DNA from 4 places in the Paraburkholderia sp. SEWSISQ10-3 4 genome. Region 2 is predicted to be linked to each of the others. Evidence: riboswitches for the same ligand, from Rfam matches in the RefSeq annotation. Region 2 holds a riboswitch; each other region holds the start of a gene.
What was found. Region 2 has a riboswitch for cobalamin ahead of cobW (cobalamin biosynthesis protein CobW). Riboswitches for the same ligand answer to the same signal wherever they lie in the genome.

Region 1: it holds a riboswitch for cobalamin, as region 2 does, so the genes downstream of both, M0D68_RS35435 (TonB-dependent receptor) here and cobW (cobalamin biosynthesis protein CobW) in region 2, are expected to answer to the same signal.
Region 3: it holds a riboswitch for cobalamin, as region 2 does, so the genes downstream of both, cobG (precorrin-3B synthase) here and cobW (cobalamin biosynthesis protein CobW) in region 2, are expected to answer to the same signal.
Region 4: it holds a riboswitch for cobalamin, as region 2 does, so the genes downstream of both, M0D68_RS34225 (CbtB-domain containing protein) here and cobW (cobalamin biosynthesis protein CobW) in region 2, are expected to answer to the same signal.

The regions. Positions count from the first base shown of each region.
Region 1 is NZ_JALPRI010000036.1:33,442-35,641, forward strand. Features, by position in the region: gene M0D68_RS35435 (TonB-dependent receptor) at 1-1,330, opposite strand, end outside; cobalamin riboswitch at 1,421-1,678, opposite strand; gene M0D68_RS35440 (hypothetical protein) at 1,886-2,200, shown strand, end outside.
Region 2 is NZ_JALPRI010000011.1:201,533-203,732, forward strand. Features, by position in the region: cobalamin riboswitch at 86-314, opposite strand; cobalamin riboswitch at 394-667, shown strand; gene cobW (cobalamin biosynthesis protein CobW) at 851-1,951, shown strand; gene cobN (cobaltochelatase subunit CobN) at 1,958-2,200, shown strand, end outside.
Region 3 is NZ_JALPRI010000023.1:99,458-101,657, forward strand. Features, by position in the region: gene cbiE (precorrin-6y C5,15-methyltransferase (decarboxylating) subunit CbiE) at 1-969, opposite strand, end outside; cobalamin riboswitch at 1,054-1,233, shown strand; gene cobG (precorrin-3B synthase) at 1,326-2,200, shown strand, end outside.
Region 4 is NZ_JALPRI010000032.1:27,774-29,973, reverse strand. Features, by position in the region: gene M0D68_RS34230 (histidine phosphatase family protein) at 6-605, opposite strand; cobalamin riboswitch at 660-799, shown strand; gene M0D68_RS34225 (CbtB-domain containing protein) at 842-1,063, shown strand; gene M0D68_RS34220 (CbtA family protein) at 1,075-1,821, shown strand.

The sequences.
Region 1 (2,200 bases), on a different contig from region 2:
GCGGATAGTACAGATCGTCGAAGCTCGGCGCGCGGAATGAATCCGAATAGCTTGCAGTCGCCTTCCAATGCTCGGTGATATCGAAACCGTAGCCGAGATAGTAACTGTTCGCCCCGCCGAAATCGGAATACTGATCGCGCCGCACGTTGGCCTGAATCTGATTGCGCCCAAAGCGCCCCGTGTAGCCGACAAAGCCCGAATCCACATGCCGGTCGGGCGCAGTGAATGTATCCGAGTCGAGGCTCTGATCCAGATGCTCATAGCCGACCTGCAGTTTCTGCTGCGCGGCGAGCGCAAAATCGTTCTGCCACGTGTACTGGCGATTGTCGGTATCGAAGCGGCCGTTGTAGATGCCGTTGGTATTCGCCACGCTGCGGTCGTCGCCTTCGGAAACGATGAAGTGCGTGGTCCACCGGTCGGTCAGTTTGCCGTTCGCGAACACCGACATCTGGCGCACTTTGCTGTAGAGGTTGTTCAGATCGGTCGGCACACCGTACGCGTTGTCATAGCTGTTATTGCCGTTCGATTGGAAATAGGTGACTCCCGCGTCCCACTTGTCGCTGAACTTGTGACGCAGCGAAGCCGAGATGCTTTCGTTCAGATAGCCGTTCGCGTTCGGATTCGCGTTGGGCGCCTGCGACGGATTGAGCGACGAGAAGCCGTCGTCTTTCGAACGCGCGAGCGAAATGCTGAAGGTGGTGTTGCCGTCTTTATCCAGCGAGCCGTTCACGCCGGCCTGCTGCGTCTGCGTGTGATAGCTGCCATAGCCCACCGAAAAATTGAAACGCGGCGGATGGTCGCCGCCGTCTTTGGTGAACACCTGCACCACGCCGCCAATTGCGCCGGAGCCGTAAAGCGCGGACACGTTGCCATTCACCACTTCGACGTGATCGATCTGGTCGAGCGGAATCTGCGCGAGTTGCGGCGCGCCCAGGCTCACGGAGTCGACCCGCACGCCGTCGATCAGCAAAAGCGATTGCGTCGACGACGCGCCGCGCAGAAACAGGCTCGTCGTGGAACCCGGACCACCGGTGCGCGAGATTTGCGCGCCGGGCGCGAGTTGCAGCAGGCCGGGCAAATCGGTCGCGGTCGTATCGGCGATGTCCTGCTGGTCGAACAGCGTGGTCTGCGGGATCGCATCGGCGAGCGGTTGCGGCCCGCGCTCCGCGGTCACGACAACGGGCGACAACACCGCGGCTGACGAACCGCTCGCCCCCGTATCGGCAGAAGAAGATGAAGACGGCGACGGAGAAGAAGCAGCTTGCGCATGCACGACGAGCGGCAGGCTCGCAAAGGCGAGCAACGCCGCGCGAGCGATAGGGGACAGCATGGGATGACATTCCTGTGGATAGCGTGCGCGGCCCGCTTCCCCGCGGGCCGATGCGTAACGAGGCGCCCGCGTTGTTTTACGTTTGCGCGGGAACGAGCCTCTCCCTCTGGCCGGTATCCGGGCTGGCGACACATCGATCCCGCCTTCCCACGCGTGACGCGCAGTGGCACACTCGCGTGTTAAGCATCAAACACGCGATCAGGATCGACCTGCATGACGAATGCGGTCGCTTACCGTTGCGGGGGCAGCGCAGGTTGGCGCGTTCAGGCGAAGCGCGCGCCCTGCTTCCCGTTTAACTGCGCACACTGTGGAAAAGCGCGCGCGGGCACCAAAGTGCGGCCAGTTTAGGAGCGGCCCTCGGGTCCGTCAAGAATGGTTAATCCGTGCGCAAACTGTTCTGTTAAGTGCAGGTTATTGTCCGATGCATGAGTTGTTTTTCATCATATGGTCGATAAAAGCCGGCACAAAGCGATGTTGTTACGTCTCGAAACGAGACAATTGTCGGAACCTGCGACATTCCGCGCTAAAATGCGATGTCTTTAGAGGACGCAGCAGATGCTCACCGAACTCGAAACACTTTCACAGAATATCGGCAAGCTGATCACGATCAGCCAACGCCACAATGAAGCGCGGCTCGCGCTCGAAGATCAGCTCGCCCAAACGCGTGCCGAAGCCGAGGCCACGCGCACGGAACTCGCGCTGATGCGCGAGGAGCGCGATGCGCTGCAGGCGGAACGCGACGCGCTGTCGGCAAAGATCGACGACGCACAGGTGCGCCTCAATGCGATCCTCGAAAAACTGCCGCGGGCCCGCGCGCACAGCGAGCCTGATAATCAGCTCGATCTGCTCGAGGCCGCGCCGCATGAGGAA
Region 2 (2,200 bases):
AGGAAAACGCCAACGGCCGCGCCACGTCGTGCTTCAGCGCCTTCACATCCGTCCCTCGCGGATTCCGGCGGCCGGCAGCGTGACGTTCGCTGCCTCCGCGTCTGGCCGGTATCCGGGCTGACGGCCTCATGCGTTTTGCCTTCCCGTCCGGATTCGTCGGACAGTGGCATCAAAAACGCATGCGCGATGCGAAAGCACCGCAGGTCGCTTACCGTTGCGGGGACAGCACAGGTTGAGCGCAGCGAGCGCGGCCTGTTTCCCGTTTAACTGCACATGCGATCGCATATGCGGGCACCAAACGCGCGCATACGATAGCACACGGCAGGCCGCGCCGGCACTGTGGAAAGGCCTTGCCGAAGCCCGCGTTTCCTTGACGGCAGGGGGCGCTCGGCCTAAACTCGCACGCACTTTGGTGCTCGTGTGCGCGCTCGTGCGCATGCAGTTAAACGGGAAACAGGGTGCCCACCTGCAATGGACCGGGTCAACCTGTGCTGCCCCCGCAACGGTAAGCGAAAAGCGGTGCGTTCTTGAGCGCCGCGGAGCCGGCTTCGATGTCCACGCGCAAGGCCGCGTCGGCATATAACCACTGGGCGAGAAACCACTCGTCCGGGAAGGGGAAGCGGCGCTTTCGCCAGCCCGGATACCGGCCAGACTACGAAGAACGACCATCGCGGGGATGCGGTGGCGCGTTCATGACCTCATTCTCGTTTCCAGTTTTTGGTTGCCTCGGCAACGCCGTTGTTCGTCCCCGTGTTTTGTTAATGTCGTGGTTTGGGGTATGTGCCCCGTTTGCCCGGCCTATACACGATGCCTCGGCGTGCACGAGCAACTCCTACGGATGGACCTCACGATGCAAACTCAAATGCGCAAGATCCCCGTCACCATCGTCACGGGCTTTCTCGGCAGCGGCAAGACCACGCTGCTGCGGCACATTCTTCAGCATGCGGGCGGCAAGCGCATCGCGGTGATCGTCAACGAGTTCGGCGAGCTCGGCATCGACGGGGAAATCCTCAAGGGTTGCGGTATCGGCTGCGATGAGAACGGCGTCGAGACCGAAGGGCAACTGTATGAACTCGCGAACGGCTGCCTGTGCTGCACCGTGCAAGAGGAGTTTTTCCCGGTGATGGAAAAGCTGGTGGAGCGCCGCGAGCAGATCGATCACGTGCTGATCGAAACGTCAGGTCTCGCGTTGCCGAAACCGCTGGTGCAGGCGTTCAACTGGCCGCAGATCAAGAATAGCTTTACCGTCGACGCGGTCGTCACCGTGGTAGACGGCCCGGCCGCGTCGAGCGGCCAGTTCGCCGACAACCCGGTCGCCGTGGATGCGCAACGCAAGGCCGATGCGAATCTCGATCACGAATCGCCGCTGCACGAACTGTTCGAAGATCAATTGTCGGCGGCCGATCTGGTGATTCTGAACAAAACCGATCTGCTCGACGAAGCGCGTCAAGCTGCTGTCGAAGCCGTTATTCGCGAAGAAATTCCGCCGCAAGTGAAGATCGTGCGCGCGCAGATGGGGCAACTCGACCTGCATACGTTGCTGGGTCTCGAAGCGGCCTCGGAAGAAACAATCCATCTACGCCACGACCATCACGGTTCGGCCGAAGACGCCGATCATCATCACGACGAGTTCGATTCGGTGGTGGTGCACGCGAATGTTTCGTCGCGCGAAGCTGTGATCGCCGCGTTGCAAGGGCTCGTCGAAACCAACACGATTTACCGCGTCAAAGGTTTCGCGGCGCTGCCGGGTGCGGCGATGCGTCTGGTGATACAGGGCGTGGGCCGTCGATTCGATAGTTACTTCGACCGGCGCTGGCAAGCGGGTGAAACGGGCGCCGAGCAACAAAGCCGCTTTGTGCTGATCGGCGAAGACCTCGACCAGGCCGCGTTGCAACAGGCATTCGACGCCGCCTTGGGCGCGGTGGCGAACGCTCAGCCGCAACAGGCGTAACCGGTCATGCATCTGCTGCGCACCACGCCGGGCGGTTTTGTCGACGATACACAGGGCGTGATCCGGATCGATCAGCAGCCCGCCGATATCGTGGTGCTCAGTTCCGCGGATACCACGCTGTCATTGCTCGCGAGCGTGTTTCCGCGTCTGGGCGAGGGTTTTCCGAGCGTGCGGCTTGCGAACGTCACGTATTTGCGGCAACCGGCTTCGGTCGATTTCTATGTCGAAGACGTGTTGCAGCATGCGCGT
Region 3 (2,200 bases), on a different contig from region 2:
GCCGATGAACACGGCATCCGGCACAGCCAAACCTTCCAACGCATCAGGCGCGCGGCCGGCCACCAGTTGCAAACCCGGCACGCCCAACGCATCGCGATTGTGTTCGATGAAGCGCTGCCGCTCCGCGTGCCCTTCGATCGCGATCGCGCGGCAGGTCGGGTGTGCGCGCATCCATTCGATGCCAATCGAGCCGCTGCCCGCGCCCACATCCCATAGCAATTCGCCGGGCGTCGGCGCGAGGCGCGCCAGCGTAATCGCGCGGACGTCGCGCTTGGTCAACTGACCGTCGTGGCGAAAGGCGTCGTCAGGCAAGCCGACGGTCAGCGGCAAACGCGGCGCGCCTTCCGTTGCGCGGCATTCAAGCGCGATCAGGTTCAGCGCCGCCACTTCCCCTGCGGGCCACTGGTGCGCGCGGCCATCTATGCACCGCTCCAGATCACCGCCCAGATGTTCCAGCACGGTCATCCGCGTCGCGCCGAAACCGCGTGCATTCAACAGTTCGGCCAGCGCGGCAGGCGTACGCCCGTCGGCACTCAGCACGAAGACGCGCGCGCCGTCGTGCAAATGAGCATTCAGCGTCGGCAACGGCCTTCCCACCAGCGAAACCGTGGCGACATCCTGCAACGGCCAGCCAAGCCGCGCGGCCGCCAGCGACAACGACGAGGGCGCGGGCAGCACCCGCAACTCCCCTGCCGGCAAGTGCCGCGCGAGCGTTGCGCCGACGCCGAACAGCATCGGGTCGCCACTCGCCAGCACACACACGGGCCCTGTCCGCTCCGCCAGCAAAGGCGCGAGATCGAACGGCTTCGGCCATGCCGCACGGCGCGCGGCGAGGCGCGCGGGCAGCATCGCCAGATGACGTTCACCGCCATAAACCACCGACGCTTCCAGCAAAGCGCGCCGCGCGGGCCTCCCCAAGCCGGCGAAGCCGTCATCGCCTATGCCCACCACGGTCAGCCACGCCGGCATGCATCCATCCTCTTTCTGTATCTTCAAATAATCCGCTGTGCCACGCCGATCAAAGCGTCCAGCCTCGTTGTACTGTTCGAAAAAAGGCATAATACAGCCGCCGGTGCCCTTCGGGGCCGAAGAGGGAACACAGTGTCGCTGTGGCTGCCCCCGCAACTGTATGCAGCGAGTCCGCCTGCGCTCCGCGCCACTGGTTCGACCGGGAAGGCCGCGGCGGACCATGACCTGCCAGCCAGGAGACCTGCCGGCCAGACTGTTCGTGCCAGCCTACATCGGGCGGGGTGTACCGATGCCGTAGCAAGGGCCGCTTTGCGGCTTGCTCGGGCCGTCGCGCGACGCTCAACCCGGTGTCCGTCTTGAATCAAGCTTCGCCCTCCACTGCTTTGCCCGACGCGGCTCTCGTGCTGCGGCCCTCGGCGTGTCCGGGGCTGCTGCGCATCGTCGCGGCGCGTGATGGGGGGATTTGCCGGATTAAATTGCCCGGAGGCGAGTTGAGCGCGGCGCAGGCGGCGGTGATTGCTGATGTCAGTGAGCGGCATGCGGCGGGTGTGGTCGAGCTGACCAATCGCGCGAATCTGCAGGTGCGTGGTGTGCGAAGCGGGCATGAGGCGGCGTTGATCGCGGCGCTGGTCGATGCGGGGCTTGGGCCGATTCCGACGGGCGGTGCGGTGGATGCTTCCGGCGTGCTGGTAGCGACCTCGGCGGACGATGTGCGCAATCTGATGGTGAGCCCGACTGCCGGACGCGATCCGTTTGCGCTGTTCGATACAAGGCCGCTTTGCGTCGAACTGCTCACCTTGCTGCAATCCGAACCGCGTTTCGCGGCGCTATCGCCGAAATTCGCGCTACTGCTCGATGGTGGTGAGCGCCTTGCCAGGTTGGATCATCCGCACGATGTCTGGCTAGCAGCCATGCAGGCCGAAGACGGTGTGCGATTTGTGTTCGGATTGGCGGGTTGCCCGTCAGCTGCGGCGAACTCCGATGCCTTCCAACACATCGCGCATAGCGCCGTTGACCATTCTCGTCCGAACTACGCCGGCGCTCTCGCCGCCGTGCTGCCTTCGCAAGTCACAGACCTCGTCTGCGCGCTGCTGCACACGTTCCTCGATCTGGCCGCTCCAGATGACACGCGCATGCGTCACCTGCTCGCCGCGCATTCCATCGACGCCGTATTGCAGCACGCTCAAACGTACGTCGATTTCCCGCTGTCACGCGACACATCGCTTGCAAA
Region 4 (2,200 bases), on a different contig from region 2:
AGCCGTTATTGTGATGCTGGCCACCATGTCCAGCCGCGTCGCGAGCGTCGCAACTCGACCATCGAGAGCGGCGCGATTTCGATGTGCGGAAACACGCCCGGCGGCGCGCCGAGTGCATGAACGATCGCGGCCCGGATCACAGGCGCGTGCGTGACGGCGACCACGGTCTGTGTGTTGCCTTGTATGACGTCCTCGCTCAACGCACCGTTTAGCGCATCGAGCCACTGTCCCACCCGCTTCACGAGTTGACTGAACGACTCGCCGCCGTGCGCGGCCGCGTCGGGATCGTGTGTCCATGCGGCGAGGTCGTGTGGTGCTTCGACCGCGAGATCGGCAAGGCGGCGGCCGTGCCACCGGCCGTAGTCCATATCTGCCAGCCGCTCGTCGACCGATGCCGCGGCGCCGAGCCCCAAGGCCGACGCCGTATCGCGCGCACAAACGGCAGGACTGACGAAAACCGCCGCGTCATCCGGAATCGACAGACGCGCTCGTGCGGCGGCGGCTTCGGCGAGGCCGCGTGCGTCGAGCGGGTCGTCGGCAGGGAAGCGGCCCGCGCGCATCGCTGCGGTCGATGCGTGGCTGATCAGTAACAGCCGTATGTCCATTCGGTTGATTTCCATAAAGCCCGGACTAAAGCGGGACGCCGCGTACATGCTTTGCATTGCCGAGAGGCAAAGTTTAGCGCGTAGAATAGCGTCACTGCGAAGCACGGAAGCCGGTGAGAGCCCGGCGCGGTCGCGCCACTGTAATCGGCATTCATGAGCCGAAAGCCAGACCTGAGCTTCGCAGCATCCCTCTTCAATCGACTATCGGGGCGCGTTACCCCCAGGAGATGTCCATTATGTCCAACGCTGTTTTCGATTCCACGACACAGCCCGTCGCCCAACCTACGCCGATTCCGCTGCGTGAACTGCTGCCTTGGGTCGTGTTCGGCGGCTTGCTGCTGTTGCTCGCGCTGTATTTCGTTGGTGCGGAGCAGGGCGCCACGTCGCTGGTGCCTGGCATGTATGTGCACGAATTCGTGCACGACGGCCGCCATCTGCTCGGCTTTCCCTGCCACTAACGGAGTCGAACATGGTCGGTAAATTGTTGGTACGCGGGATGCTTGCAGGCATCGCCGCGGGATTGCTCACGTTCGGCTTCGCGAGATTGGTGGGCGAACCGCAGGTCGATCAGGCGATTTCCTTCGAGGAAAAGGCTGACGCCGCCAAAGGCGAAGCGCCCGAACCCGAACTGGTGAGCCGCGGCACCCAGGCGGGCCTCGGACTGTTGACGGGCGTGGTGACGTACGGCGCCGCGTTCGGTGGGCTGTTCTCGCTGGTGTTCGCGTATGCGTATGGCCGCGTCGGTACGCTGAGTGCGCGCGCGTTGTCCGCATGGCTCGCGCTTGGCGCGTTTATCACGCTGGTGATTGTCCCGAACATCAAGTACCCGGCGAATCCACCCTCGGTGGGCGACCCCGAGACGATCGGGATGCGGACCGGCTTGTTCTTCCTGATGATTGCGATCTCGCTGGCTGCAATGGTGTTTTCGCTGAAGGTTCGACGCCGCGCGGCACTGAAGTTGGGCGCATGGAATGGTTCGATCGTGGCGGGCGTCGTGTTCGTTGCGATCATTGCGGCCGTGCAACTGTCGATGCCGACGATCAACGAAGTGCCGGCGGCTTTCCCGGCGGTGCTGTTGTGGAAATTCCGCGTCGCGGCCATCGGCATGCAGGTGATTATGTGGACAACCCTTGGGCTGCTGTTCGGCGCGCTCGTTGAGCGAAGCAAATTGCTGGCTCCCGCGAGCCGCAGCGCCGCGAAGTCTGCTTACCTTTGATGTGAACGGCGTGACCGTGCGAGCCGCGGTCACGCCGACGTGCAGCGCGAGAGAAGCCAAATACATCAAGTACTTGGCGCGTTTGCCGGAATGTTATCCACAGGCTTGTGAACGTTTTCTGTGGATAAGCCACCCCTCTGCAATGCGCCGCTCCGCGCCAACCGTGTCGGCGATCATCGCTGCGTCCCCCCGCACCGCAAGCAACAAACCGATCTGCGTCAAGCACTTAGGTACGATGCCCCGTTGTTATCAACAACCCTATGAACATTTTCTGTGGACAAGTGCCATGGCCGCATAACGTTATGCAAATCGCTTGGTTGCCCGAAGCCGGGGCAAATCCGACACTCACTCCAATCTCAAGCAAACCGAGCCTGGAGCC